3 regions of the Demequina pilifera genome follow, and region 2 is predicted to be linked to each of the others. Evidence: predicted binding sites of a transcription regulator. Region 2 holds the regulator's gene; each other region holds the start of a gene.

Region 1 (9,649 bases), on a different contig from region 2:
CGGCCCCCGCCTCGTTGGCGCGAGAGACGGCCGCGGCCCGGTGGGCGCGCACCTCAGCCGGCACCGTGGGCTCAACGAGCTCCGTGGCCTCGATCAGCCCTCGGGGCTCCGCCTTGGCGGCAACCTCGGCCGCGTCCCTCTGCCCTGGCAGATGGCGGTCGCGCGCGAGCGCGGAGTGCAGGTAGATCGCGTGCGGCATCACCGTCGCACCGAGCATCGACGCGGCGAGCAGGACGGTGCCCGAATCCCCGAATCGCGGCACCAGCCCGCCCGCGGTCTCAGCCCAGTCCACCGGGGACACGAACAGGCCCGCGAGGAAGCCCACGGCGATGATCGCGAGAAAGCCGATGATCACGAACTCGAACGGCCGCTGGCCCTTGCGGGAGTGAACAGCGAGCAGGAGCATCGACACCGCGCCGGTGATGAGGCCTCCCCACACCAGCGGCAGCCCGAACAGCAGGTTGAGGGCGATCGCTCCCCCGATCACCTCGGCGAGGTCGGTGGCGGCCGCGACCACCTCCGCCTGCCCCCAGTACGGCAGGCGGCTGCGGGTGCCCAGTCGTGCGCCCAGCAGCTCCGGCAGCGACCTGCCGGTGACCAGGCCGAGCTTGGCGCTCAGGTACTGAATGAGCACCGCCATCGCGTTGGACACCACCAGCACCCACACCAGCAGGTAGCCGTACTCGGCCCCCGCCGTGAGATTCGCCGCCACGTTGCCGGGGTCCACGTATGCCACGGCGGCCACGAATGCGGGGCCGAGCAGCATCCACAGGCGATGCTCGGGACGGCGCCCCGCACCGCCTGCGGGCGCCGCCGCGGCGGGCGTCGCAGGACGAGGTTTCGGCATGCCGAACAATCTAACACCGAGACTTCGGCACTCCGAACTTGCGAGAAGAGACGAGGCCGGTCCGGCGATCGAGGCGCCGATCGTCGGGGCGCGGTCAGCGGGGCGCGAGCATCATGATCCCCGCGCCGATCAGGCACAGGGACGCGCCGGTCCAGTCCCACACGTCGGGCTTGAACCGGTCCACCACGATTCCCCACGCGAGGGACCCCGCCACGAAGATGCCGCCGTACGCCGCGAGGATGCGCCCAAAGTGGGGGTCGGGCTGGAAGGTCGCGATCACGCCATACAGCGCCAGCGACACCACACCGAGCCCGACGAACACCGCGCCCCTGTGCTCGCGCAGCCCCTGCCACACGAGCCACGCGCCGCCGATCTCGGCGATCGCGGCCGCGACGAATAGCAGGATCACCCGGGCGACGTGCATGGCCGCGACGCTATCAGCGACCCTCTAGTTCACGAGTTCTCGGTACAGCGCGTACTCGTAGTCCGAGTAGGTGCAGAACGTCACGGCGCTGATCGACGGGTGATCCTGGACCGCCTCGCGCACGGTCGACACCGCCACCTCGGCCGCGCGGTCCTGGGGGAAGCCGTAGGTTCCGGTGGCGATGCACGGGAAGGCGATGGTCGCCAGGCCGTGGCCCGCCGCGAGCGCTATCGAGTTCCGGTAGCACTCGGCGAGCACCTCGGCCTCGCCATGACCGCCGCCCCTCCAGAACGGACCCACCGTGTGGATGACGTGCGTCGCGGGCAGCTGGTAGCCGCCCGTCATCTTCGCCTCTCCGGGTTCGCAACCGCCGAGCTCGCGGCACTCTTCGTGAAGCCCCCTGCCGGCCGCGCGGTGGATCGCGCCGTCCACTCCCCCGCCGCCGAGCAGGGTCTCGTTCGCCGCGTTGACGATCGTGTCGACGGCCAGCGTCGTGATGTCGTCCTGGATCACTGAGAGCTCGGTCATGCCCCTAGTGTCGCCCGGTTTCCGCGGTAATGCAGGCTCGACCCCCCGGTCACGGGGCGGGTCGTGCGGTGATGATCCCCGCGTAAGGGCCGGACAGCGCGCCCGGCTCCGCCATGCCCGCGACCCACAGGTCGGAGATCTGACCGTCCAGGTAGAGCGCGTCATCGATGCCCAGCGCGTCGCGGAACAGGGTCGCGAAGTCCCACAGGTTCGTCAGCCCCCACGACATCGCGAGCGTGACCGTGGTGCCGCCGGGACTCACGCCCACCCCCGATCGCAGGGCCAGGTTGTCCGAGCCCTCGCGGAACTCGGGGTGGACCTCCGAGTCGAGCACCAGCGCCGGCCCCGACTGGGTGGCATGGAGCACGCCGGCCGGCTCGTACGCGGTGCTGTCCACCACCGTCGCCGTGCCGTCCTCGAGCACCGCGAACACCGCGTTGGGCATGAGGTGGAAGTTGCCGCCGCCGTCCGAGAGGTTCAGTCCCACCAGCTCCTCGCCGTCGCTCACCAGCAGCCCTCCGGGCTCGACCTCGGGCGTGAAGATGCCCGCGTTGGTGGCGACCGCGACGGCCGGGTCGGCGTCGATGACGTCCGCGAGCATGGTGCCGCCCGGCTCCCAGTCCACGCGCACGTCCCATTCGTCCAGGGGCAAAGTCACCACCAGGTAGTCGCGACCGGCATGCTCGACCATCTCGGCATCCACCACGTCGGCGCCAGCGGCCGATGCGCCCGTCGGTTCTCCCCCCGGCGTCGGCTCGGGTGCGGGCAGGGTGGCAGCGGGCTCCGGGTCGGCGGTGACCGTGACGCGCGGGGTCGAGGGCGGATCGGCCGCGCACGCCGCGATCGCGAGCGCCGTCAGCGCCGCGGTGCAGCATGCCGCGGCCAGCCGCGGGAGCGAGGAGGCAGCCACGCGCCGGCCGCTCACAGCTCGAGCCGTATCTGCTCGGCATCCAGTTGCGCGAGGGCGGCGGCCAGCGCGGCCGAGCTGAAGGCGCCCAGCGCGCGCACATCGAGCAGCGCCTCGCGCTCCGCCTCGATGACGGCGATCCGGTGATCGCGGTCCTCGTCCTCCGCGGTGGCCTCGGCGGACAGGGGGAAGCCGCGATCATCGGTGGGGCTGACGGTCTCGGGATCGGCACGGTCGCTCTGCTCGGCCTCCCGCCGGTCCTGTGATCGCTCCCGGGTCTCGCGCAGGTGCTGACGCTCGTCCTCGACGGCCGCGTCCAGCACCTCCCGCAGCCCAGCGGACTCGACGGCGAGCTCCTCGGGGGTCGCCGCGCGGGCGGGCTTCAGCAGGCGCAGCATCCACGTCATGGTCCCGCCCTGAATCACCAGCGAGCCGATCGCGACGAGATAGGCGATCAGCACCAGCAGCGAGCGGCCCGGGGTGTCGAAGGGCAGTGTCTGGGCCGCGGCGACGGTGACGACGCCGCGCATGCCGGCCCACACCATGACGCCGCCCTCGCGCGGGCCCAGGGGCGAACGGAGCAGGAACCCGTGGTCCGCACCGGTCCGGGCGATGCGCCGCTTGACCTCCTCGACGCGCGACTGGTGCGGGATCGCGGGATTGGCGCGTCGCACCAGCCGGGACACGTGGTGCGCCGCGCGGGCGGCGGGGCCGGGCTGCTCCAAGGCCTTGCGCAGGCGCGGCCGCATTCGCTGCGACCGCCGAGCGGCGTGGCGCTGAATCACCAGCAGCGGCGCCACGAAAGCCGCACGCGTGACGAGCGCCGCCACCAGCACCAGGCCCGCCGCGCCGAACGCGAACAGCACGCCCAGGTCGTCCTGGCTCACATCCTCGATGGTCCGGAGCAGCTCGAGCCCCAGAATCAGGTAGATCGCCCCTTCGAGCATGAGCTCCGCGGTGTGCCAGTTCTGCTGATGAGAGCGGCGCACCTGCGGGGAGAGCCGGCGCGCCGCGCCGTTGCCGCTCACCAGGCCCGCGACCACGGCCGCCACCAGGCCAGAGGCGCCGACCGCATCGGCCGGCAGCGAGGCGAGGAACGGCACCGCGAACGAGAACACCGTGGCGGCGTTCACGTCCGTCATCCGCGATCGCACCCACAGGCTGACCCGGCCGACGATCCAGCCGATCACCACCGCGACCACCATGGAGACCACGAAGTCGACGGCGACGGTCCACAGGCTCACGGCCGATGCAGTGGCGGCCACGGCGGCTCGCAGCAGCACGAGGGCGGCGGCGTCGTTGAAGAGGCTCTCCCCATCGAGCAGCGCGACCAGGCGCGGCGACACCCCCTGTCGCTTGACGATCGCCGTCGCCACCGCATCGGTGGGGCTGACGATCGCGCCGAGCGCGAAGGCCCACGGCCACGACAGGGCGGGGAACATCCAGTAGAAGACCACGCCCATCAGCACGGTCGTGACGATGGTGAGAGCGACCGACAGGGCGCCGATGGACCGGAAGTCGCGCCTGAAGTCCGTGGCCGGCACGGACACCCCCGCGGCGTACAGCAGCGGCGGCAGCACCCCGGCGAGGATCAGCTGCGGGTCGACGGAGATCTCCGGGCCGAAAGGCACCAGGCTCGCGCCCACCCCGAGCGCCACCAGCACCAGCGGGGACGCGACCCCCAGGCGCGGGCTGAGGACCGTGGCGAAGGCGATCGCGACGAGCGCGATGACGCCGATCACGAGGAGGTCCACGCGCCCATCGTAGGCAACGCGGGCGGGGCTGAACTGCGACCGGGCGCGGCGCTGGTGCCCCGTCGCGGGCACGCCGGCGGGCTCGGCGCCGTCGCCGCCGCTCAGAACAGCGTGGGCTCCGACTGCAGTTCGGCGAGGTTGGCGCGGGCGCCCGTCGCGAGCCCACCGGGAGAGTTCGCGGTGCGGCGCCACTCGCCCTGGTCGTCCCGCGCATCGACGCGGCGCGCCGGCGCCGTGTCCACCGAGGTCGAGCCCATGGACCCGGTGTTGGGGTCCTCCGGCGCGCGCTCGAGCCCGTGCGCCTCGATCAGCGGCTTGATGCGGGCCGCGAGCCAGCGACGATACTCCTTGGGTGCGTAGGCGCCGTCGCCGTACAGCTCGCGATAGCGCGGCGTGAGATCCGGCCGGTGCGTGTTGAGCCACCGCGCGTACCACTCCTTGACGCCGGGACGCAGGTGGAGGGCCGTGTAGGTGACCGACGTCGCACCCGCGGCCTTGATGCGGGCCAGGGCGCCGTCCAGGTGCTCCTCGGAGTCGGTGAGGAACGGCAGGATCGGCATCATGAACACCGCGACGTCGAAGCCGGCCTCAGCCGCCGCGGCGACGGTCGCGAGCCGCGCCTTCGTGGTGGGGGTGCCGGGCTCCATGGACTGCTGGAGCTCGTCGTCGGCGATCGCGATGGACAGCGCGAGGTCGACGGGGACCTGGGTCGCCGCCTGGGCAAGGCGGGGCAGGTCGCGGCGCAGCAGCGAGCCCTTGGTGAGGATGGACAGCGGAGTGCCGGACTCGGCGAGCGCGTCGATGATTCCGGGCATGAGCTTGTAGCGGCCCTCGGCGCGCTGGTACGGGTCCGTGTTGGTGCCGAGCGCCACGTGCTCGCGGGTCCAGGACTTCTTGGCGAGGTCCGCCCTCAGCGCCTCGACGATGTTGATCTTGACGATCAGCTGGCTGTCGAAGTCCTTGCCCTCGTCGAGTTCGAGGTACTTGTGGCTGGGGCGCGCGAAGCAGTACACGCAGGCGTGGGAGCAGCCGCGGTACGGGTTGATGGTCCACGTGAACGGGACCGCGCTAGAGCGCCCCACCTTGTTGAGCGCGCTCTTGGCGAGCACCTCGTGGAAGACCATCCCCTCGAACTCGGGGGTGCGGACCGAGCGCACGAGGTTGCCCATGCGCGCCAGACCCGGCAGCGCATCGGCGCTCTCCGTCGTAACCGCTTGGCCTTCCCATCGCATGGCCCCATTCGAACACGCGTTCGAGTCGCGGTCAAAGACCCGGCCGCGCGCGTGTCGCGCGGGCACGCCGAGCCTCCCCCGCATCGGCCCCTCACCATGACCGCCGGGACGAAGGTCCCTTGACCCAGCCTTGACGAAAGCCATACTCATGGGAGGCGACCCCGCGCCGAGATCACCCGCACCGTGACACCGAGCCGCTGCACGACCGACCCCCGCGAGGAGCCACCATGACCACCACCACGACCGCCACCGACCTGAGCGGCGTCGCCCTCGCTCCCGACGTTCGCCGCGTGCTCGACGCCGCCCCCTCCGTGACCGTGCCCGCGACGCGCGCGGAGCTGTACGCCCTCGCCCTCGGCCCCGACGGCGGGCCGGAGTTCTCGGTGGACTACGACGTGGACGGGGAGACCATCACGGAGGCGACCGTGACCCGGTGCCGCAACGGGCTGGCGGTCAACTACCCCGAGGACTACATGCGCCGGCGCGACCCGCAGTGCATGGTGATCGCGGACTGGCGCCCCACGGACAAGACGCGCTTCGTGGACCGGTTCGGTCACGGCTTCTCCGACACGCGCGCCGACACCCTCGCGTGGCTCGCGCGCCAGGACCTGGTGGTGGTGCCGTTCAAGGCCGGCGGCCCGGTCTACGGCTCGCCCTCGCTCGCGATCGTGCCCGCGAACTCCGCGTTCTTCGCGCTGGCCCTCGTGGACCTGCAGGGATGGGTGACGCTCGACGAGCTGGGACCCTTCGAGCCGCGCTCGATCCTGTACGTCGCTCCCCCGTTCCGTCACAGCCACTTCGAGGGCCGCCAGGTGGTGGTGCACGATCGCTCGGAGACGCTGCACGAGATCTTCGCCTACAACCTGTACCCGGGGCCGAGCGCCAAGAAGGGCGTGTTCTCCGTGCTGCTGGACATCGGCGAGGCGGAGGGGTGGATCACCGCCCATGCCTCGTCCGTCCGGGTCACGACGCCGTACGACAACGACACGGTGGTGATGCACGAGGGCGCCTCTGGCGGCGGCAAGTCGGAGATGTGCCAGGACCTGCGGCGCGAGGACGACGGCCGGATCCTGCTGGGCGCGAATGTCGTCACGGAGGAGCCGTACTACATCACGCTGTCCGAGACCTCGGACCTGTCCCCCGTCACCGACGACATGACGCTGTGCCACCCCGCCGTCCAGGACGGCAGCGGCCGCATGGTGGTCGCGGACGCGGAGGACGGGTGGTTCGTGCGCGTGGACAACCTGCGCACCTACGGCGAGGACCCGCACCTCGAGCGCGCCGTCATCCACCCGGACGCGCCGCTGGTGTTCTTCAACATCCACGGCGTGGCCGACGCGACGGTGCTGCCGTGGGAGCACACGCTCGACTCGACGGGAAAGCCGTGCCCCAACCCCCGCGTGGTGATCCCCCGACGGATGATCGAGGACATCGTCGACGTGCCGCAGCCGGTGGACGTACGCACCTTCGGCGTGCGCATGCCCGCGTGCACGCGCGACGCCCCGAGCTACGGGATCATGGGCCTGGCCCACTTCGTGCCGCCCGCCGTCGCGTGGCTGTGGCGGCTCGTGGCCCCGCGCGGAGACAAGAATCCGTCGATCGGCGAGGCGGCCGATGCGCTCGACCGGCTCGAGCATGGCGGCATGGTCTCAGAGGGCGTGGGTTCGTACTGGCCGTTCTCGACCGGCACCAAGGTGGCGGCCGCGAACCTGCTGCTCGACCAGCTCCTCACGTACGACCGCACCCGCTACGTGCTGACACCCAACCAGCACGTGGGGGCATACCGGGTGGGGTTCTCCGCCGAATGGCTCACGCGGGAGTGGCTGGCGCGCAAGGGCGGCGGGCGCATGCGCGCCGAACAGCTGGAGCCCGCGCGGTGCGCGCTGTTCGGCTACAGCCCCAAGCAGATCACCCTGGACGGGCAGCCCGTGCGGCGCACGCTGCTGCGGCCCGAGATGCAGTCGCAGGTGGGGCTCGAGGCGTACGACGAGGGCTGCCGGATCCTCACCGGCTTCTTCAAGTCGGAGCTCGCCCAGTTCCTCACGCCCGACCTGTCGGACCTGGGGCGGCGCATCATCGACACGTGCCTCGCGGACGGCACGGTGGAGGACTACGAGGCCCTCACCCCCACGTACCTGTAGCCGAGCGCGCGGGTGGGCGCGGGCGTAGCCTCAAAGCATGGCCGATGCGCGTGCCCGCGGCAGTCCCGACGTCAGGGTCGCGACCATTCAGGACGCGACGGTGCTGGCGCGCATGCTGTGGGACTTCAACACCGAGTTCCACTGACCGCTCGCCCCGAACGCACACGGCACGGCGCGGACGGTGACCGTCCGCGCCGTGCCGTTGCTGCAGGGGGTGTGGCTAGTGGCCGCCGCCCAGGTTCCCGGCGAGTAGGTCCAGACGGGTCTGGGTGTCCTCGTTGGCCCCGACGATCGTGACGGACTTGCCCTTCTTGGCGTACTTGTGGCGCACTGCGTCGAGGGCCGCGACGGTCGACGCGTCCCACACGTGCGCCCCGGAGATGTCGATGACGATCTCGTGCGGGTCGCCCGAATAGTCGAACTGGTAGATCAGGTCGTTCGACGAGGCGAAGAACAGCTCTCCCTCGACCGCGTAGACGCGCTGGTCGTCCTCGTCGGACGCGTCCAGCCGGGTCACCGTGGTGAGGTGAGCGATGCGGCGGGCGAACAGCACCATCGCGGTGAGCACGCCCACGCCCACGCCGATCGCGAGGTTGTGGGTCCACACGGTCACGACGACGGTCGCGATCATCACGGCGGTCTCGGACTTGGGCATCATCTTGAGCGTGCTGGGGTGCACCGAGTGCCAGTCGAACGTGCCGACCGCGACCATGATCATCACGGCGACCAGCGCAGCCATCGGGATGGTGGCCACGATGTCGCCCAGCCCCACCACCAGGATCAGCAGGAACACCCCGGCCAAGAAGGTCGAGATGCGGGTGCGAGCGCCGGAGGCCTTCACGTTGATCATGGTCTGGCCGATCATCGCGCAGCCGCCCATGCCACCGAAGAAGCCGGTGACGATGTTCGCGGTGCCCTGGCCCCAGGTCTCGCGGGTCTTGTTCGAGTGCGTGTCGGTGACATCGTCCACGAGCTTGGCGGTCAGCAGCGACTCGATGATTCCGACCAAGGCCATGGCGAGGGCGTACGGCGCGATGATCTGGAGCGTCTCGAGGTTGAGCGGGACGTCGGGGATGAACAGGCTCGGCAGCGAACGGGGCAGCTCTCCCTCGTCCCCCACCGTGGGGACGTTGATCACGGCGAGAATGGCGGCCGCGGTGAGGAACACGATCGCGACGAGCGGCGCGGGCACCACCTTGGTCCAGCGTGGCATCAGCACCATGATGATGATGCCGATCGCGACCATCGGATAGACAGCCCACGGCACATCGACAAGGTGCGGGATCTGCGACATGAAGATCAGGATCGCGAGTGCGTTGACGAATCCCACCATGACCGAGCGCGGGATGAACCGCATCATCTTGGCGACTCCCAGCACGCTGAGCACCACCTGCAGCGCCCCGGCCAAGATCACCGTGGCGATGAAGTAGTCCATCCCGTACTCGCGCACGACGGGCGCGATGACCAGCGCGATCGCTCCGGTCGCTGCAGAGATCATCGCGGGGCGGCCTCCCACGAAGGCGATCGTCACCGCCATGGTGAAGGAGGCGAACAGGCCCAGTCGGGGGTCCACACCCGCGATGATCGAGAAGGCGATGGCCTCGGGGATCAGCGCGAGTGCCACGACGAGCCCGGCGAAGACCTCGGTGCGCAGGCGGCGCGGGGACTTCAGCGCCTCCAGGACGGAGAAAGACTCGTCGGCCTCGGGCGCACCCTTCACGGGTACGGGTTCAGGAGCGGGATCGGCCAGGTATGGGCGGGCGTTATCTGACACGCAGCATTCCTTCGTGTGTTGCGGGCGCGCACGCCCGAGAAC
Region 2 (9,649 bases):
GAGGACCGGATCATGCAGCTCGACGCCGTCGAGGACAGGCTGTGCTTCGGCAGGCTCGATCTGCGTGACGGGGAGCGCTTCTACGTCGGTCGCATCGGACTGTCCGACGCCGATCACGCCCCGCTGCTGACGGACTGGCGCGCGCCCGCCGCGCAGGCCTTCTACTCCGCGACCGCCGCGAACCCCGGCGGGGTCATCAACCGCCGCCACCTCACCACCCGCGGCCGCACCGTCGTGGCGGTCGAGGACGACGTCCTCGACGTCGCGCGTCTGCACGAGGCCGGCCTCGAGGAGGGGCTCGCCGGAGAGGGCGCGCTGCTGGCGGCGCTGGGCGCCCGCCGGACCGGCCGCATGGGCGACATCGTCGCCACCATCCAGACCGAGCAGGACGAGGTCATCCGCGCGCCACTCACCGGGGCGCTTGTGGTGCAGGGCGGACCGGGCACCGGCAAGACCGCGGTGGCGCTACACCGCGCCGCGTTCCTCATGTACCACCACCGCGAGCAGCTCGAACGGCGGGGCGTGCTGATGATCGGCCCCTCGCGTCAGTTCCTGCGCTACATCGACCACGTGCTGCCGTCGCTCGGCGAGACCGGCGCCGTGTCGACGACCCTCGCAGGGCTGGTGCGCGGCACGCCCATCACCGGCACCGAGCCGGACGCCGTCGCCGCGGTGAAGGGCCGCACCGAGATGGCGACCGTGATCAAGCAGGCGGTGCGCGAGCGCCAGCGCGTGCCGAAGACCGACCAAGAGGTGCGCATCGACGGACGCACGGTCGTGATCCGCCGTTCCGACGTCAAGGAGGCCCAGTCGCGCGCCCGGCGCGAGGGGCGCCCGCACAACGACGCCCGGTCGACGTTCGCGAAGGACATGATCTCGCGACTGACCACCCAGCTCATGGAGCAGCTCGAGTCGCACCTCGACGTGGATGATCGGCTCGAGCTGCAGCGCGATGTGCTCGACTCGAAGGAGGTCCGGGTCGCTCTCAACCTGTGCTGGCTGCCCATCTCCCCCGCACAGCTGCTGCGCGATCTGTTCTCGAAGCCTCACCTGCTCGACCACGCCGCGCGCCCCTTCGACCAGGGCGAGCGCGATCTCCTGCTGCGGCCCGCATCGGCCCCCTTCACCGAGGCGGACATCCCGCTGCTCGATGAGGCGGCCGAGCTGCTGGGCGACATGCCGGGAGACGCGCCGCGGACCGCGAGCGCCGAGGCCAGCGAGGAGGAGCTCGACTACGCGCGGTCCGTGCTCGACACGTTCGGCGGCGACGGCATGGTCACGGCGGAGTCCCTCGCGGCGCGCATGAAGGGCTCCGAGGCGCGGATGTCCGTCGCCGAGCGCGCCATGCGGGACCGCACCTGGACCTACGGCCACGTGGTCGTCGACGAGGCGCAGGAGCTGTCGCCCATGGCGTGGCGGATGCTGCTGCGGCGCTGCCCCACGCGCTCCTTCACGATCGTGGGGGACGTCGCGCAGGTCGCCGCGGCCGCGGGCACCCGGTGGTGGCCCGAGACCATGGACCCGCTGTTCGGCGAGTCCTGGCAACTGCGCGAGCTCACCATCTCGTACCGCATCCCGGCCGCGGTGGCGCAGGCCGCGCAGGGCTTCGCGACCGCCGCGCGACTGCCGGTGAGCGAGCTGCGCGCCGCCCGCGAACTGGACGATGCCATGGCCACCACCCGCGTCGACGGCGCCGACGCGCTGGTCACCACCGCGACGCGGCTCGCCGCGCAGCACGCGGCGTCCATGGCGGACGGCGAGGGCGGCCTGGTCGCGGTGATCGTGCCCGACGCGATGGCCCGCGAGGCACGCGAGGCCGTGGCCGCGGCTCAGGTCGAGGACGCGACGGTCGAGGTGCACACGGCACGACAGACCAAGGGGCTCGAGTTCGACGTGGCCGTGGTCGTCGAGCCCGCCGCGATCGCGGAGCGACCGGGCGACCTGTACGTCGCGCTCACACGCCCCACGCGTCGCCTCGAGATCGTCCACGCCGCGGAGCTGCCCGCCGGGCTGGTGTGACCGCAGGCGCGGCGCGCATCGGCCCCGCCGGGTGCTGCCGCGCTATTGGCAGGGACCGGATCCCGCGATCGCCAGGCCGGCACGGTCGCCCGGCCCCCAGGTGATGAGCATGCTGTTCTGATCGTTCATCAGCTCCGTCGGGTCGTCGACGTGCGCAAGCCCGATGACGTGCGCGAGCTCGTGCATGATGACGGCGGTCGCGAGCGAGGTTCCCCGGCGCGACTCCATCAACTCCGTCACGTCGTCCGTGTCGAGCACGACCACGCCGCCCGTGAGGAACCGCTGCTCCCCGAACGCGCCGTTGACCGAGCTCGAGCCGCCGAGGCCGGTCACGGACCCCGCGAGATCGGGGGTCTGCTCCTCGGTGGACCACCCGATGATGATGGGCGCGAACTGCTCCCCGTACTGCTCCTGGAACAGGGGACGGTCGAATCCAGCGACCTCGTCGGTCTCCCCCACGTACTCGAAGGCCAGGCCCGAGTGTCGCGCCACGTCGGCCACCGCGTCCTTCACCAGCTGCTCGGCCCCCTCGGGCATGCCCGCAGGGTTGTGGGTCCACCGCAGCGATCGGCACGGGTCGTAGCGCGTGGGGCCCTGCTCTCCCTCGTCGAACATGAACGCGTAGGTGCCTTCGGTGCTCACCGGCAGGCTTGCGGCCTTGCGCTCAGGCGGCCCCTCCGGCAGCGGAATGCGGATCTGCTCGCCGTCGACCACGAGGACGTTGCGAGGCTTGCCGAGGTGTTCCCACTCCGCCAGATCGAATCCCGTGACGTAGGCCGTGCCCACGACTGCGACCGCACCTACCAGCACGATGACCGCCAGCCGGCGCAGAGATCTCATGGCGATAGCCTGCCACGGCGAGGGTGTGGCAGGGCCGCCTGACGGCGTCACGTCGCTGTGGAGTTGGTAACACCCTCGCGAGTGCGAGATACTTCGGCACGTGCGCGCACTTCTCCTAGAAAACCTTCATCCCCAGGCCACCGAGATCCTCGAGGCCGCTGGCGTCTCCGTCGAGGCCCATGGCGGCGCCATGGACGAGGACGAGCTGATCGATGCCCTCGACGGCGTCGACATCCTCGGGATCCGCTCCAAGACTCAGCTCACCGAGCGGGTGATTGCGGAGTCCCCGTCGCTGTGCGCGGTCGGAGCGTTCTCGATCGGCACCAACCAGATCGACCTCGCCGCGGCGGCACGCAAGGGCATCGCCGCGTTCAACGCGCCGTTCTCCAACACGCGGTCCGTGGTGGAGATGGCGATCGCGGAGATGATCTCGCTCACCCGCCGGCTCCCGGTCCACAACCGGCTCATGCACGAGGGGGTGTGGAACAAGAGCGCCGACGGCGCTCACGAGATCCGCACGCGCACTCTCGGCATCGTCGGCTACGGAAACATCGGGTCCCAGCTGTCCGTGGTGGCCGAGGCGCTCGGCATGAACGTCATCTTCTACGACGCGGCAGAGAAGCTCGCTCTCGGCAACGCGACCCGCATGCCTACGCTCGACTCGCTGCTGCAGGCGGCGGACATCGTCACGCTCCATGTCGACGGCCGCGAGGGCAACCAGGGGTTCTTTGGCCGTGCGCAGTTCGAGGCGATGAAGCCCGGCGCGCTGTTCCTCAACCTGTCACGCGGCTTCATCGTCGACGTCGACGCCCTCAAGGAGGGCCTCGAGTCCGGCGCCATCGGCGGCGCAGCGATCGACGTGTTCCCGGAGGAGCCCAAGAAGAAGGGCGATGCCTTCGAATCGGCGCTCCAGGACATCCCCAACGTCATCCTCACCCCGCACATCGGCGGCTCGACTGAGGAGGCCCAGCGCGACATCGGCATCTTCGTCGCCACGCGGCTGCGCGACTACCTCGACACGGGCTCGACCTCGCTCAGCGTCAACCTCCCGAACCTTCAGCTCGCGCTTCCGCAGGGCGCGCACCGCATCGCCCACCTGCACGAGAACATCCCCGGTGTGCTGGCCGCCGTGAACCGCGAACTCGCGGAGCACGACGTCAACATCGAGGGGCAGCTGCTCGCCACCCGCGGAGAGCTCGGCTACGTGGTGACCGACGTCGCGTCGGGCCTGACGGACGATGCCGTGGCGGCGCTGGGCGCGATGCCCGGCACGGTGCGGCTGCGGGTGCTCTCATAGCCGCCGGCGCCGTCCCCTTCCGCGACCTCGGTCTCCCCGAGGCCCTGGTCTCCGCGCTCGAGAGCGCGGGGATGGAGACGGCCTTCCCGATCCAGGCCGCGACCATCGCCGATGCCCTCGCCGGGCGCGACGTCCTCGGACGCGCCCGCACGGGGTCGGGCAAGACGCTGGGCTTCGGTCTGCCCGCCATCGCTCAGCTCGCCGAGTCGGGACGCGCCACGCCGCATCGCCCTCGCGCCGTGGTGCTGGTGCCCACCCGCGAGCTCGCGATGCAGGTCAACGACGCGCTCGAGCCGTTCGCGCACTCGATGCACGTGTCCCTGCGCTTGGTGGCCGGCGGGCTGTCGATGTCCAAGCAGATCCTCGCCATCGAGCGCGGCGTTCACCTGGTGATCGCGACGCCGGGCAGGCTCGCGGACCTGGTGCGACGCGGGCACGCCGACCTGTCGGAGACCCGGATCGTGGTGCTGGACGAGGCCGACCACATGGCGCAGATGGGCTTCATGGACGAGATCGAGGAGATCCTGGAGCGGGTGCCGCACGGCGCTCAGCGACTGTTCTTCTCCGCGACGCTCGACGGCGACGTCGACCGACTGGTCGCCACCTCCATGACGGACCCCGCGCGGCACGACGTCACCGGCGGCGAGGAACCGTCGAGCATGCGGCACATCGTTTTGAACGTTCCTCCGCACGCGAAGTATCAGCTCGCCACCCGGGTCGCCGCTCGCGAGGGACGCACGATCATCTTCGTGCGGTCCAAGCTGGGCTGCGACCGCATCGCCGGACAGATGCGCGACGCGGGGGTCACCGCGGTCGCCCTGCACGGCGACAAGACACAGGCCGAGCGCAACCACGCGATCACGGGTTTCCGCGCGGGCACCATCCCGGTGCTCGTCGCCACGGACGTCGCCGCCCGCGGCATCCACGTCGACCATGTGGACCTGGTCATGCAGATGGATCCACCGGCCGACCATAAGGACTACACGCACCGCGCGGGACGCACCGCCCGGGCCGGCCATGACGGGCTGGTCGTCACTCTCTCGCTGCCGCACCAGCGACGGACGGTCGAGTCACTGTTGGACCGCGCGGGCGTGGATGCCACCGTCACCGCGCTGCGGGGCGACGACGACGCCTCGCTCGCCACGCTGTCGCGGCTCACCGGCGCCCAGGAGCCCTCCGGGGTGCCAGTGCCGGAGCCCCGCGTGGCCGGTGGCAAGCGCGACTCGCGCCCCGACCGCGGCGCACGCTCCGCCCGCCCGTCTCGCGGCGAGAGCGGTAGACGACCATCGCGTGGGCGCTCCGCGGAGGTCTCGTCGACGCCGCAGCACGAGAGCGCGAAGGCGCGTCAGGATCTGGAGCGTCGGGAACGCGAGCTGCAGGCCCGCGAACGAGAGATCGCCCTACGCGAGCAGCGCCTTGGCGCAGCCGGCGACGGTGCGGCCACACGCACCGACCGCGGCGAGGGCGGCGGCCGCCCCGCTCGCAAGCCCGACGGGTGGGCCAAGCGCTCCCCCAAGAGCAGGGACACCTGGGCACGCAAGTCCGGCGCAGGCTCCGGAAAGCGCAAGCGCGACGAGAGGCTCGAGGAGCCGGGCCGCGCCCGGGACGAGCGGTTCACGCGGGGTCGGGACGAGCGCCCGGGCCGCAGCCGCGACGAGAGGCCGGGCCGTGGTCGGGACGAGCGCCCGAGCCGCAGCCGCGACGAGAGGCCCGCCCGCAGCCGCGACGAGCGCGCACCGTTCAAGGGCGAGGACAAAGACGGCGGCAGCGGCAGCGGGGCGTCGCCGCGCGGCCGAACGACTGGCCGAGGCACGGACAACGGCAAGTCCGCTCGCGGGAGCGGCAGCGGCGAGCGATCCGCGCGTGCGGCCGGCCCACGGTCCGGAGGCGGCCAGCGCCCCGACGGCGAGCGGCTGGCGCCGCGCGCCGAGCGCAGGCGCGCGCTGCAGGACCCCGAGGGCACTCAGCGTCCCGGGCGCCCGGACGCCAAGCCGTCGGGAAAGAAGGCAGGAAAGAAGGGCAAGGCCGCTCCGGCCAGCGGGCGCAGCGGCAAGCCGCGTCCCAAGAAGAAGAAGGGCTGAGCGAGCCTCAGGAGCCGGCGGCGTCCTCGGTGCGCAGGCGAGCGATCGCGGCCTCGAAGTCGTCCAGGCTGTCGAATCCCTGGTAGACGCTCGCGAAGCGCAGATAGGCGATCTCGTCGAGTTCGCGCAGCGGGGGCAGGATCGCGAGGCCGATGTCGGTCGCGTCGATCTCGGCCTGACCCGATGCCCGAATCGCCTCCTCGACCTTGTGCGCCAGGTGCGCGAGGTCGTCATCGCTCACCGGCCGCCCCTGGCAGGCCTTGCGCACGCCGTTCACCACTTTGTCGCGGCTGAACGGCTCCGCCACGCCGCTGCGCTTGAGCACCGTGAGGCTGGCGATCTCCAGCGTCGAGAACCGCTTGCCGCAGCTGGGGCACTCGCGGCGGCGGCGAATCGAGGAACCGTCGTCCGAGGTGCGCGAGTCGACCACGCGCGAGTCGGGGTTGCGGCAGAAGGGGCAGTGCATGGCACTACTCTCCCACGGAAGCGGCTGCCCACCGGCGACGGCGCGATCCCCTGACGCAGAAGCGTTCCCCGGTCCCTCGGTGACGGGGACCTGGGTCGCGGCGACCTCGTTCATGAGGCCCTAGACGAGGACGCCCTAGGAGACGGGGACCTAGCCTTCGAGAGCGGGGATGTAGATCTGCTCGCCCGCGCGCAGCGACGAGTCGCCCATCGCGTTCAGCGTCTGCAGCTGGCCCACGGTGTCGCGCACGTCCTCGCCGGGGCCCGTCATGGACTCGGCGATGGACCACAGGGTCTCGCCCTGCGCCACGGTGTAGGTGTCGAAGGCGATCGTCTCGGACGCCTCGCCTCCCGCGAACGCACGGGGCGCGAGCAGCGCCACCAGTGCCGCCACGGCCACCACGAGCGCCAGTGCGAGCACGGTCCGCCGTGCACGGCCGGCTGCAGTGGGCAGGGGACGGACGCTCACGACCCGCCGCACGCTCACTCCAGCAGGTGCCGGGGCGGAAATCGCATATGCAGTCATGTCATCCTCCGTTCGAACACGTGTTCGTCGAACACTTGTTCTATTTGTAGCACCTGGCGTCTCGTCAAGCAAGACACGCTCGAACATATGTTTGATTTCGGTGCTGGGTTGGCCTAGCGTCATGGGTGTCACCTCATCACCGAGGTCTGACATCGACACGGGCTCGGCCCGCGAGGAGGAGTCATGGACGAGCGCACCGGCGAGAGCGGGGCCACCATCCACCAGTTCCCGGGCGGAGCCTCGGGCGGACTCACCGACCGTCAGCGCCGCATCCTCGAGACCATCAAGGACTCCGTGGAGTCCCGTGGCTACCCACCGTCGATGCGCGAGATCGGCGAGGCGGTCGGTCTCACGTCCACCTCGTCCGTCAAGCACCAGCTGTCCGCCCTCGAGACCAAGGGATTCCTGCGCCGCGATCCCCACCGCCCACGCGCGATCGAGGTCGTGCTGCCCGACGTCGACGGCACGCCGTCGACGGAGACGGTCGTCACCGACCTCCCCGCAGCCCCGACGGAGGACGAGCGCGTGTCGATGGTGCCGCTGGTGGGCCGCATCGCCGCCGGTGGACCGGTGCTCGCCGATCAGGCGGTCGAGGACGTCTTCGCCCTGCCCAAGCAGCTCACGGGCGACGGGGAGCTGTTCATGCTCAACGTGGTCGGCGACTCCATGATCGACGCGGCCATCTGCGACGGCGACTGGGTCGTGGTGCGCCGCCAGCACACCGCCGACAACGGCGACATCGTCGCGGCACTGCTCGACGACGAGGCCACGGTCAAGACCTTCCGCCGTCAGGACGGCCAGGTGTGGCTCATGCCGCACAACCCCAGCTACACGCCCATCGACGGCACCCACGCCCGCATCATGGGCAAGGTCGTGTCCGTGATGCGGCGCGTCTAGCGCCCGTCGCCCGACCCCCTCAGCGACAGCAGGAGGCCCGGAACCCGCGCATCGGCGCTATTGCTGGCGCCAGCCGTCCTGCCAGTGGAAGCCGCCCTTGATCGCGCGGCGCATCGCGTTCATCGAGTTCGCGATGGTGGTCTGGTAGACGCGAGACTCGTCCGACTCGGCCTCCTCGGCCATGCGGCGCGATCCCGCCTCGAAGTGCGCGAGGTACTCGGCGAAGCGCTCGCGCTCGGCCTCCTGGCCGCGGACGAACTCCTCGGACGGGGTCGTGTCGGTCATGGCTTCTCCACCTCTGTCTCCTTGCGTGCTGCGACCCCAGGGTACGGCCACCCGGGCCGGCCCACGGGCCGCGGCGCGCTACTGGCCGCCGTCGCGGGCCGCCGCATCCAGCCGTCGCAGCGCGTCCAGCACGGTGTCGCGGTCCGTGGTGCCCCACAGCGCCGGCATCGACCGTGCGAGGAACCCGCCGTAGCGGGCCGTCGCGAGCCGGGAATCCAGCACCGCCACCACGCCGCGGTCCTCGGACGTGCGAATCAGGCGCCCGGCTCCCTGGGCCAGCAGCAGGGCCGCGTGCGTCGCGGCGACCGCCATGAAGCCGTTCCCGCCGCCCCGCGCCACGGCCTCGGTGCGGGCCTGTGAGATCGGCTCGTCGGGCCGCGGGAACGGGATCCGGTCGATGACGACCAGCGACGCCGTCGGCCCGGGCACGTCGATCCCCTGCCACAGGGACGTCGACCCGAACAGGCACGCGCGAGGATCCTCGCGGAACCGCTCGACCAGCGTGGGCAGCTGATCGTCGAGCTGGTACATGACGGGCACGTCCAGCCGCTGCCTCATCGCCTCGGCCGCCGCCTGACCCGCGCGGTGGGACGAGAACAGCCCGAGGGTGCGTCCGCCCGCCGCGTCGATGAGAGCCGCGAGCTCGTCGAGGGCCTCGTCCGAGATGCCTCCGGGCCCGGGCCTCGGCAGGTGCGACGCGACGTACAGCATGCCCTGCCGGCCGTAGTCGAACGGGCTGCCGGCGTCCATCGAGGTCGGATCGTCCACGCCCAGGTGACGCGCCATGGCGTCGAAGTTCCCACCCAGAGCGAGGGTCGCCGACGTGAAGATCGAGGACTTGTCGGCAATCAGTTTATCCCGGATGAGGCCGGCGACGTCCAGCGGCGCGGCGACGATCCGCACCGCCTGCCGGGACTCGTAGTCGCCGTCCGGCGGGGCCAGCCACACCACGTAGCGGCCGTGCTCGCCCAGGAGCTCCTCGCACACGTCGAACACCTCGGTGAGCGCCGCGGTCGCCATCTTGGCGGTGGCCGATGCGCTGTCGCCCGCGCGCGGAGCCTCGCCCGAGTCCTTGGTGGTCTTCTGCACCGCGGTCATCGCGGCGCGGGCGGCGCCGCGCAGCAGGTCCACGGCGTCCGCGAGCTCGTCGGGCAGGCCCAGCCGCAGCCGGCCGGGCTCGCAGTCGCCGAGCGCCCCGTCCAGCGCCCTCGCCGCACGATCGAGGTCCTCGGACGCGAC
Region 3 (9,649 bases), on a different contig from region 2:
TCACGATGTCGTGGACGATCAGGAAGTAGCCGGGGAAGTCGAGCGCCTCGATCACGTTCAACTCGTGCTCGATCTGCCTCCACGCGCCCGGCACCCGCTCGTCGTGAGGAGGTCCGTACCGGGCGTGAGCGCCGCGGAGCACCAGCTCGCGCAGCCACGAGGCCTCGGTGTGCCCCTGCGGCACCGGGTACGGCGGCAGATTGGGCGCCACGAGGTTCAGGTCGAAGGCGCATTCGGCGGCCAGCCGCGCGGCCGTCGTGACGGCCTGGGGATGACGCCGATGCCGGTGCAGCATTTCTGCCGCCGAGCGCAGGTGCCCTCCCGCACTTCCGGGCAGCCATCCGTCCATGTCGTCCAGGGAGGACCGCGCGCGCACCGCCGCGAGCGATCCCGCGAGGTCCGCGTCTCGCGGCCGCGCGTAGTGCGCGTTCGAGGTGGCGACCAGCGGCAGTGAGGCGTCGAAGGCCAAGTCGGCCAGGGCGGCGTTGCGCTCCGAGTCGAAGGGATCGCCGGTGTCCGTGAGCTCGACCGCCACGTTGTCGCGGCCGAACAGCGCCGTCAGCCTGTCGAGCTCCCGGCGCGCCGCGGCGAACCCCGCAGGAGTGACGCCACCGGAGAGCGCATTCGCCCCCGCGACCCCCACCCCGGACAGCGCGCGCCGCACGCTGCCCTTGCGGCAGCCCGTGAGGATCAGGAACTGCCCCGCGCCCGTCTCAGCCAGGTCCTCGAGCGTGTAGCGCGCCAGCCCCTTCTCCCCCGTCGCCAGGTGCGCCATGCCGATCGCGTGCGACAGCCGCGAGTACCCCTCGGGCCCGCGCGCCAACGCGAGCAGGTGGCTGCCGCGCGGGTCGGGCACCCCTGTGGGCGGGTCCAGCACGGGTGGGCCGCCGGGAGTCTCGGGCGCTCCCATGTGCAGCTCCGCGCCGAAGACCGTGGGCAGGTCGATCGCGCGGGCCGCGTTCGCGAACCTCACCGCTCCGTAGAGGCCGTCGTGGTCGGTGATCGCGAGCGCGCTGAGCCCCAGCCGCCCGGCCTCGGCGGCCATCTCCTCGGGGTGGCTGGCTCCGTCCAGGAAGCTGAAGGCGCTGTGGGCGTGCAGCTCCGCATATTCGACACAGTCAGTCATCGGGCACCGTCAGTCATAGACCGCCTCCAGCACCCATTCCCCTGCGGTGAAGGACGCCAGCACCGCCTGACCCGGGCTGCCGTCCGGCCGCCTCAACGCGATCTGCAGGCATGCGCGGCGCGAGGAGTCGGGGGACCACCACCGCTCGACCACGGGCCACGGTCCCGCCCACGCCTCGACCGGCTGCGCCAGCCCCCACGACGGCCCGTCCTCGCCACGGCCCACGTGACCGGAGGAGGGATGACGCCGGGCCGCGGCCGCGCGCTCGTCCCGTGGGTCCACCTGCAGTCGCACCCACGTGGGGGGCGCGCTCATCGCGAGCCGTCGGTCGATCCGCACGGGCGCTCCCCCGGCGTCCAGCACCTGCAGCGGCTCCGGCAGCGGCAGCACGGTCGCGGGCGCGGGGTCGGGAATGCGTCCCGGCCACGGGTGTTCGATGCGGCGAGCGGGCGTGACTTCTTGGCCCCACGGCAGCGCCAGCACCCGGTCCCGCGGGGACCTGCCGCCCTGCTCACGAACGGCGATCACGGCATCGGCCCCCAGCAGCGACTGCACCCGCTCGAGGGTGCGCTGGGCACGCGAGTCCGCGCCCGACACTCCTCCCCACAGATACGCCTGCTCGCTGCCGAGCGGCACCACGTCCTCGGCCGTCAGCCCCAAAGAGGTCAGCGGTGCGGGCTCGGGTCCCGTCGAGGTGTCCGACAGCCACCCCTCGAGCTGCCACCGCACCCGGTCCGTCATGTGCTGGGAGAACGCACCCGAGCGTGAGCCCACGTCGGTGCGCCACACCCGCTCAAGCGCATCCCCCCGCTCGGTGGTCGCCGAGATGCGCACCTTGCCGCATCTGACCCCCGCGTCTCTCAGGGCGGCGTCCAGCTGCTGGGCGATGTGACCGGCGACGAGGGCGAGCTGCTCCACGCGCTCCGCCGGCTCCTCGAAGGCGTAGGAGACGGCGATGTCCTCCTCGGAGCGGCGCAGCACCGGCGGGCGCACGTCCTCCCCACGGCCGATCCGGTGGGCCCACCTCCCCACGGGGCCGAACCGCGCGAGCACATCGCCCGCCGGCAGCGACGTGAAGTCGGACACCGAGGTGAGGCCGAGCCGCACCAGCACCCCCACGAGGTCCTCGACCTGCTCGCGCTGGCGCCGCTCCATGGCAGCCAGCGGCAGCACTCCCACGGGGGCGTCCGCCAGATACTCGCGCGACGTGCCAGGCGGCACCAGTTCGGAGGCGCGCGCAGCGAGGATGGCGGCGAGCAGCCCATCCGCGGCGCCCACGGCGCTCTCGCAGCCCGCGAGTTCCGCAACGGAGCCCACCAGCGCCTCCGCGAGCGCGGCCTCGGAGCCATGAAAGCGGGCGGCGCCGTCGGCCGGGATCATCAGCAGCCCCGGCCGCGAGATCTCCACGCCGGACACCACGTCCTCGGCCGCCGCCGCCACGGTCTCGAACACGCGCGAGTCCCGGCCCTCGTCGTGAGGCAGGATCACCAGGTCGGGGCACGCCCGTTGCGCGAGCCGCTTGCGCATGCCGCGCCTGACGCCCGCCGCCCGTGCCGCCGCCGAGACCGCCATCATGCCGCGGCCGTGCAGCACCGCCGCCGGGACGTCCGCACCGATCCCCGCCTGAGACATCGCGGCGACCACCGGCCAGTCCGGCACCCACAGCACCGCCCTGCGCACCGTCGCCACCGGACCCGACCGCGTCGAATCAGGCTGTGCCGCACCAGGCCGCGCCGAAGCACCCGACCCAGCCCGCGCATCGGCCCGCGGGGCGCCGTCGCCTGCCGCGCGTCGCGACACCATCTCGCTCATGCGACCTCCCCGTTTGTATTGACGCGGTCCACATCTACCCGGGCGCCCGGGCGCGCGAACCGCAGTCCGGGGGCGGCGTCGATGGTGAGGCGCACGCGCCGCAGCGGCCCCTGCCGGCGACCGCCGACCGCGACGGTGAGCTCACGCTCGATGAGCCTGCCGTCGCCCGCGCCCAGCCCGTCCCACGAGGAGCGTTCGACCGTGAGCGTCACGTGCGCGCCCGGCCACTGCCCCGCGGCCACGATCAGCCCGCCGCGCTCCTTGGCGCGCGAGGCCAGCCGGCGGCGATCGGCGTCGGACAGCGCGAGCCGTTCCCCCAGCAGCACCACGTCCATCCCATCCACACAGGCGCCCGCGGCCTGCGCCGCCTGCGCCCCGGGATGAGGAATGAGGGCGAATCTCTCGAGGGCGATGCCGCGCCGGGCCGCCGCCACCACCCCCACGGTGGGCATGCCGATCGCCGCGGTCCAGGACCCGGCCGCCGACGCCTGCGCAGCGAGCATCAGCATCAGCGAGGTGGCTCCCGTCACGGAGATCACCTGGCCGCGACCGAGCCCCTCCGGCAGCAGCGGCTCGAGCTCGGGGGCGAGCGGCAGCGCCGGCCTGTCCTCCGCGGGCCGTCCCGCGCCGATGCGCGCCTCGACGCCCTTGAGCGCCGCACGCGCGCGGCTCAGCCGCTGCTGCTGCGAGGCATCCGGGTCAGTCTCGGTCGACATGGCGCTCCTGCGATCACCGCGAGAAGTCCTCGCGTTCGAACATATGTTCGATTATCGCATTCAACGCCGACATCGGTGCCGCGTCAATCTGAGCTGCTGTCAATCCGGCCGATGCGCGGGCCGGCCTTCTCTCAGCGCTCAGTGCGCGAGGCTCAGGCGGGAGTGCGCAGCGCCCACAGCGCGACGGCCGATGCGGCGGCCACGTTGAGAGAGTCCACTCCCCCGGCCATGGGGATGGTGACGACGGCATCGGCCGCCTGCAGGGCCGCGCGGGACAACCCGTCGCCCTCGGCGCCCATGACGATCGCGACCCGCTCGTGACTCTCCGCCGCGAACTCGTCCAGGCCCACCGCATCGTCCGTGAGGGCGAGCGCCGCGACGGTGAATCCGTGGTCGCGCAGCTGATCCAGCGCGCCGGGCCATTCGTCGGCCCTGGTCCACGGCACCTGAAAGACGGTGCCCATCGACACCTTGACGCTGCGCCGGTACAGCGGGTCCGCGCACGTGGGGGCCACGACGATCGCGTCCGCGCCGATCCCGGCGGCCGAGCGGAAGATCGCGCCCACGTTCGTGTGGTCGACGATCCCCTCGAGCACGACGATGCGGCGGGCGTCGCGGGCGATCTCGTCCAGCGAGGGGAGGGTGGGACGCTCCATCGCGGCGAGGGCGCCGCGGTGCACCTGGTAGCCGGTGACGGACTCCATGACGGACTCGGGGGCGACGTGCACGGGGGCGTCGATGCCGGCGGCCGTCAGGGCGCTCTCGATGCCCGGCAGCCAGCGCTCGCTCGTGAGCACGGACCGCGGCCGATGCCCGGCGGCCAGGGCCCGCTCGATGACCTTGGCGCCCTCGGCCATGTAGAGGCCGCGCTCGGGCTCGATGCGGCGGCGCAGGGCCACGTCGGTCAGTCCCCGGTAGTCGTCGAGACGCGGGTCGGCGGGGTCGGTGATCACGGACCCATTGTGTCCGACACTGAGTGTCCGCCAGGATCACGCGACGGCTCTCGGGCGACACTGACGCTCCACTGGCGCGCTAAGGCGGGGAGCGGGGCGGGACGCGGCCCTCTGTCCGGCACTCATTGTCGCCTCCAGCACAGCAGAGCGCCCTGTCCGGCACCCCACGTCAATGAGTGCCGGACAGGGCGCTCGGACCGCCGCTAGGCGACCATGAGTGCCGGACAGGAGGGGGCTAGTTCTGGCCCTTCTCGGCGTCCGGGTTGAACGGGCGGCCCGAGGTGGTGCCGGCGTCGGTGGCGTCGGACGTGGCGTCCTCGACCTCCTGCTTGGCCAGGCGCAGCGCCTCGGCCGGGTCTGCGAGCGCCGACGTGATCTTGGACTTTCGCTCCGTGCTGCGGTTCGGGTCGCGGGTGAGCGGCTCGGAGGCCTGCTCCTCGCCGAAGGCGGCGGAGATCGACTTGAGCGCGCCGGTGAACTCGGTGGGCACGAACCACACTTTGTTCGACTCGTTCTTGGCGATCTCGGGAAGCATCTGCAGGTACTGGTACGCCAGCAGCTTCGAGTCGGCGTCGCCCTCGTGGATGGCGTCGAAGACCTGAAGGATGGCGCGCGCCTCACCCTCGGCCGTGAGGATCGCGGCCTGCGCGTCACCCTCGGCCTTCAGGATCGCCGACTGCTTCTGCCCCTCGGCGGTGAGGATCTGCGACTGCTTGACGCCCTCGGCCGTGAGGATCGCGGCGCGGCGGTCACGCTCGGCGCGCATCTGCTTCTCCATCGAGTCCTTGACCGAGGCGGGCGGGTCGATCGCCTTGAGCTCGACGCGGCCCACGCGAATGCCCCACTTGCCGGTCGCCTCATCGAGGACCGCACGGAGCTGGCCGTTGATCTGGTCACGGCTGGTCAGCGTCTGCTCGAGGTCCATCGTGCCGATGACGTTACGGATCGTCGTGACCGTGAGCTGCTGCATGCCGACGATGTAGTTGGCGATCTCGTAGACCGCCGCGCGGGCTTCGGTGACCTGGAAGTAGATGACGGTGTCGATCTCGACGACGAGGTTGTCGGAGGTGATGACGGACTGCGGCGGGAAGGACACGACCTGCTCGCGCATGTCGACCTTCTGGCGCACCTTGTCGATGAAGGGCACGAGCAGGTGCATGCCGGCCTGCATGGTGCGCGAATAGCGGCCGAGCCGCTCGACCACACGGGTCTCCGCCTGCGGGACGATCTGGATCGCACGGGCGATCGCCGAGATGACGAACACCGCGAGGACGATCGCCGCGATGGCGATCGCGATCTGGACTGGTTCCATGTCTACTTCTCCTCCTCGGGGGCGACGATGGCCGTCGCTCCTCTGATCTCGAGCACGACGACCTCGGCCCCCTCGGGGATCACGGGCGCATCGTCCCTGGTTCTCGCGGACCACACCTCTCCGGCCAGCTTGACGCGGCCGGTGAACTCGGTGATCTCGTCAAGGGTGCGCCCTGCGGCGCCCGCGAGGGCGGCAGCGTTGGTCTCGATGACGGAGCCCCTCGCACGGATGGACTTGAGCAGGTAGGGCCTGAGCGAGAACAGCAGCAGCGCGGACACCGCGCATGCGATGATCACGCACACCCACCACGGCAGACCCAGCAACGCCGCTGCGCCACCCGCGATCGCTCCGCCCGCGAGCATCGCGAAGGTCAGGTCAAGCGTGAAGACCTCGACGATGCCCAGCACCATCGCTCCTACGAACCACCACAGAGAATCCACGGCTCACCTCCTGATTGCGAAGGTAACAGGGACGGCTCGCACGCGGGATCGTCCTCCGGGATGAAATCCGCCGGCACAGAGATCGTTCGTGAGGACGGTCGATCGCAGCGTGCGGTTCAACCGCACCGGCCGTTCCACCGCACGGCCGGTTCAACCCCGTCGTGCGGTCCAGCGTCCTTCGTATGCGTGCAGGCGCACCGGCATGCCGTACGCCTCGGTGAGGTTCGCGGACGACAGCGTGTCTCGCAGCGGACCGCTCGCGACCACGGCGCCGTCGCGCAGCAGCATCGCGTGCGTGAAGTTCGTGGGAATCTCCTCGACGTGGTGCGTGACCATCACCATCGCGGGCGATCGGCGGTCCCCCGCGAGCTCCGACAGCGCGGCCAGCAGCTCCTCGCGGCCGGCCAGGTCGAGGCCCGCCGCCGGCTCGTCGAGCAGCAGCAGCTCGGGGTCGGTCATGAGCGCGCGGCCGATCTGCACGCGCTTGCGCTCGCCCTCGGACAGCGTCCAGAACTCGCGTTCCGCGAAGCCGCTCATACCGAAGGCCGCGAGCAGCGCATCGGCCCGCTCCTCGTCGATCGGGTCGTACTCCTCGCGCCAGCGACCCGTGACGCCGTGGGCGGCGGTCATCACCACGTCGCGGACCGTCTCGTCGTCCGGGATGCGGTCGGCCAGGGCGGCGCTCGACAGGCCCACGCGCGTGCGCAGGTCCTGGGTGTCGGCCTCGCCCAGCAGCTCCCCCAGCACGCGCACTGTTCCGTCGGTGGGGTGCATGCGGGCCGATGCGATGGTCACCAGCGACGTCTTGCCCGCACCGTTGGGGCCAAGCACGACCCAGCGCTCGTCGGCATTCACTGTCCAGTCGATCTGGGACAGGATCGCGTTGCCGTCGCGGCGCAGGCTCACACCCTCGAGAGTCAGCACCTCAGTCATGTCTCGACCCTATCTGAGGATGTCCTGATACAGCGCCAGGGTGCGCTCCCCGATGGTCCCCCACGAGAAGTGCTCGGCGGCCCGCTCCCGCCCCGCGGCGCCCATGCGTCGGGCACGGTCGGCGTCCGACACCATGTCCGCGAGCGCGGCCGACAGGTCGTCGATGAACGCCTCTGGATCGGTGGGTGTGCCCGTGCCGTCCTGCACCTGGTCGATGGGCACCAGCGTGCCGGTCTCGCCGGGCACGACCACCTCGGGGATGCCGCCGGTCGCGGTCGCCACCACGGGCAGCCCCACGGCCATGGCCTCCAGGTTCACGATGCCCAGCGGCTCGTAGACGCTGGGGCACGCGAATGCAGTGCACGCGTCGAGCACGGCGACCAGCTGCGGCCGCGGCAGGTGCTCCTCGATCCAGATGACGCCGTCGCGGCGCTCCTGGAGCTTCGACACCAGCCCCGAGACCTCGGCCGCGATGTCCTTGGTGTCGGGTGCGCCCGCACACAGCACGATCTGCACCTCGGGAGGGAGCTGCTCGACTGCGCGCAGGAAGTGCGGCAGCCCCTTCTGACGCGTGATCCGGCCCACGAACACGACGGCGGGCCGGGATCGGTCGATGCCCCACCGTGCCACCACCTCGTCCGCGGCCGCGCGCTCCTCGTCAGTGGACGGTGCCGCCCAGGCGTCCACGTCGATCCCGTTGTGGATGACCTGCACCTTGTCCGGGTCGATGCTCGGGTAGCACCGCAGGATGTCGTCGCGCATGCCTCCCGAGACGGCGATCACGGCGTCGGCGCCTTCGTAGGCCGTCTGCTCGATCCAGGACGACACGCGGTACCCGCCGCCCAGCTGCTCGGCCTTCCACGGCCGCAGCGGCTCGAGCGAGTGGGCGCTGAGGATGTGCGGGATGCCGTGCAGCTTCGCCGCGAGGTGACCGGCCATGTTGGCGTACCAGGTGTGCGAGTGCACCAGATCGGCGCCCTCGCAGTCCTTCGCCATGGGCAGGTTGTGCGCGAGCACGTCGAGCGACGAGTCCCCCACGCCTCCGCCCAGCGCGTCGTAGCCGGTCACGTTCGCGGCCTCGCGCGGGCCATCGAAGGCGCGCACCTCGACGTCGATGTGCTCGCGCAGCACCGCGGCCAGCTCGGTGACGTGCACGCCGGCGCCGCCGTAGATGTGGGGAGGGTACTCGCGGGTGAGGATGTCTGCTCTCATGCCCCCACGGTAGTCCGGGTCTCCCGGCCGCGCCGCCCCACCCTCCTCGTACTTGGCGATTATGCTGGACATATGTCAGCGCCGAAAGTACTTGCCATCGTCCTCGCTGGGGGTGAGGGCAAGCGGTTGATGCCCCTCACCGCAGCCCGCGCCAAGCCCGCCGTGCCGTTCGGCGGCACATATCGGCTTGTCGACTTCGCCTTGTCCAACCTGGTCAACTCGCGATACCTGCACATCGTCGTGCTCACGCAGTACAAGTCGCACTCCATGGACCGGCACATCGCCCGCACGTGGCGGATGTCCCCACTGCTCGGCAACTACGTGGCTCCCGTTCCTGCGCAGCAGCGCCGCGGCAAGCACTGGTACCTCGGCAGCGCCGACGCGATCTACCAGACCGTCAACATCATCGAGGACGAGCAGCCCGACATCGTGGTGATCGTGGGCGCGGACCACGTGTACCGCATGGACTTCTCGCAGATGGTCGACAAGCACATCGAGACCGGCGCGGACTTCTCCGTGGCCGGGATCCGCCAGCCCAAGGAGCTGGCGGACCAGTTCGGCGTGATCGACGTCGACAAGGACAACCCCGGCATGATCAAGGCCTTCCTCGAGAAGCCCACCGACCCCGAGGGCCTGCCGGACTCTCCCGGCGAGGTGCTCGCGTCGATGGGCAACTACGTCGCGTCCGTCGAGCCGCTGCTCGAGGCGCTCAAGGCGGATGCCGAGAACGAGGACTCGAAGCACGACATGGGCGGCGACATCGTGCCCTACTTCGTGGACAAGGGCACGTGCGGCTTCTACGACTTCGTCGAGAACGACGTGCCGGGCTCGACGGACCGCGACCGCGACTACTGGCGCGACGTGGGAACCGTCGACTCGTACTACGACGCGCACATGGACCTCATCGCGGTCCAGCCCATCTTCAACGTCTACAACCATGAGTGGCCGCTGCACCAGGGGCTCATCACCGAGCCGCCCGCCAAGTTCATCCACTCCGAGGAGGGCCGCCTGGGCCACGCCGCCGATTCGGTGGTCTCCCCGGGCGTGATCGTGTCCGGCGCGACGGTCACCGGTTCGGTGCTGTCCCCTGGCGTGCGCCTGCACTCGTGGTCCACCGTCTCGGACTCCGTCCTGCTCGACCACGT

What was found. The regulator LexA, encoded in region 2, represses DNA repair genes until DNA is damaged. The targets are predictions, from matches to a motif close to TCGAACANNTGTTCGA.
Region 1: ACNI14_RS07825 (Rv2578c family radical SAM protein) is a predicted target of LexA. The motif match lies at 5,701-5,716, and genes of this name have one in related genera.
Region 3: imuA' (DnaE2-dependent mutagenesis accessory factor ImuA') is a predicted target of LexA. The motif match lies at 3,690-3,705, and genes of this name have one in related genera.

Annotation. Positions count from the first base shown of each region.
Region 1 covers NZ_JBMDTW010000004.1:358-10,006, reverse strand. Annotated here, with positions in the region: gene ACNI14_RS07850 (Nramp family divalent metal transporter) at 1-847, opposite strand, end outside; gene ACNI14_RS07845 (YnfA family protein) at 942-1,271, opposite strand; gene ACNI14_RS07840 (O-acetyl-ADP-ribose deacetylase) at 1,296-1,799, opposite strand; gene ACNI14_RS07835 (phosphodiester glycosidase family protein) at 1,849-2,709, opposite strand; gene ACNI14_RS07830 (cation:proton antiporter) at 2,721-4,460, opposite strand; gene ACNI14_RS07825 (Rv2578c family radical SAM protein) at 4,562-5,692, opposite strand; gene ACNI14_RS07820 (DUF4914 family protein) at 5,920-7,833, shown strand; gene ACNI14_RS07815 (SulP family inorganic anion transporter) at 8,054-9,553, opposite strand.
Region 2 covers NZ_JBMDTW010000002.1:9,916-19,564, forward strand. Annotated here, with positions in the region: gene ACNI14_RS02815 (AAA family ATPase) at 1-2,019, shown strand, start outside; gene ACNI14_RS02820 (matrixin family metalloprotease) at 2,062-2,859, opposite strand; gene serA (phosphoglycerate dehydrogenase) at 2,960-4,156, shown strand; gene ACNI14_RS02830 (DEAD/DEAH box helicase) at 4,228-6,237, shown strand; gene nrdR (transcriptional regulator NrdR) at 6,245-6,703, opposite strand; gene ACNI14_RS02840 (LysM peptidoglycan-binding domain-containing protein) at 6,854-7,228, opposite strand; gene lexA (transcriptional repressor LexA) at 7,412-8,125, shown strand; gene ACNI14_RS02850 (hypothetical protein) at 8,183-8,410, opposite strand; gene ACNI14_RS02855 (ATP-dependent DNA helicase) at 8,489-9,649, opposite strand, start outside.
Region 3 covers NZ_JBMDTW010000004.1:72,615-82,263, reverse strand. Annotated here, with positions in the region: gene ACNI14_RS08205 (error-prone DNA polymerase) at 1-1,126, opposite strand, end outside; gene ACNI14_RS08200 (Y-family DNA polymerase) at 1,136-2,938, opposite strand; gene imuA' (DnaE2-dependent mutagenesis accessory factor ImuA') at 2,935-3,654, opposite strand; gene ACNI14_RS08190 (TrmH family RNA methyltransferase) at 3,807-4,607, opposite strand; gene ACNI14_RS08185 (SPFH domain-containing protein) at 4,843-5,919, opposite strand; gene ACNI14_RS08180 (NfeD family protein) at 5,922-6,359, opposite strand; gene ACNI14_RS08175 (ABC transporter ATP-binding protein) at 6,510-7,292, opposite strand; gene glgA (glycogen synthase) at 7,302-8,504, opposite strand; gene glgC (glucose-1-phosphate adenylyltransferase) at 8,577-9,649, shown strand, end outside.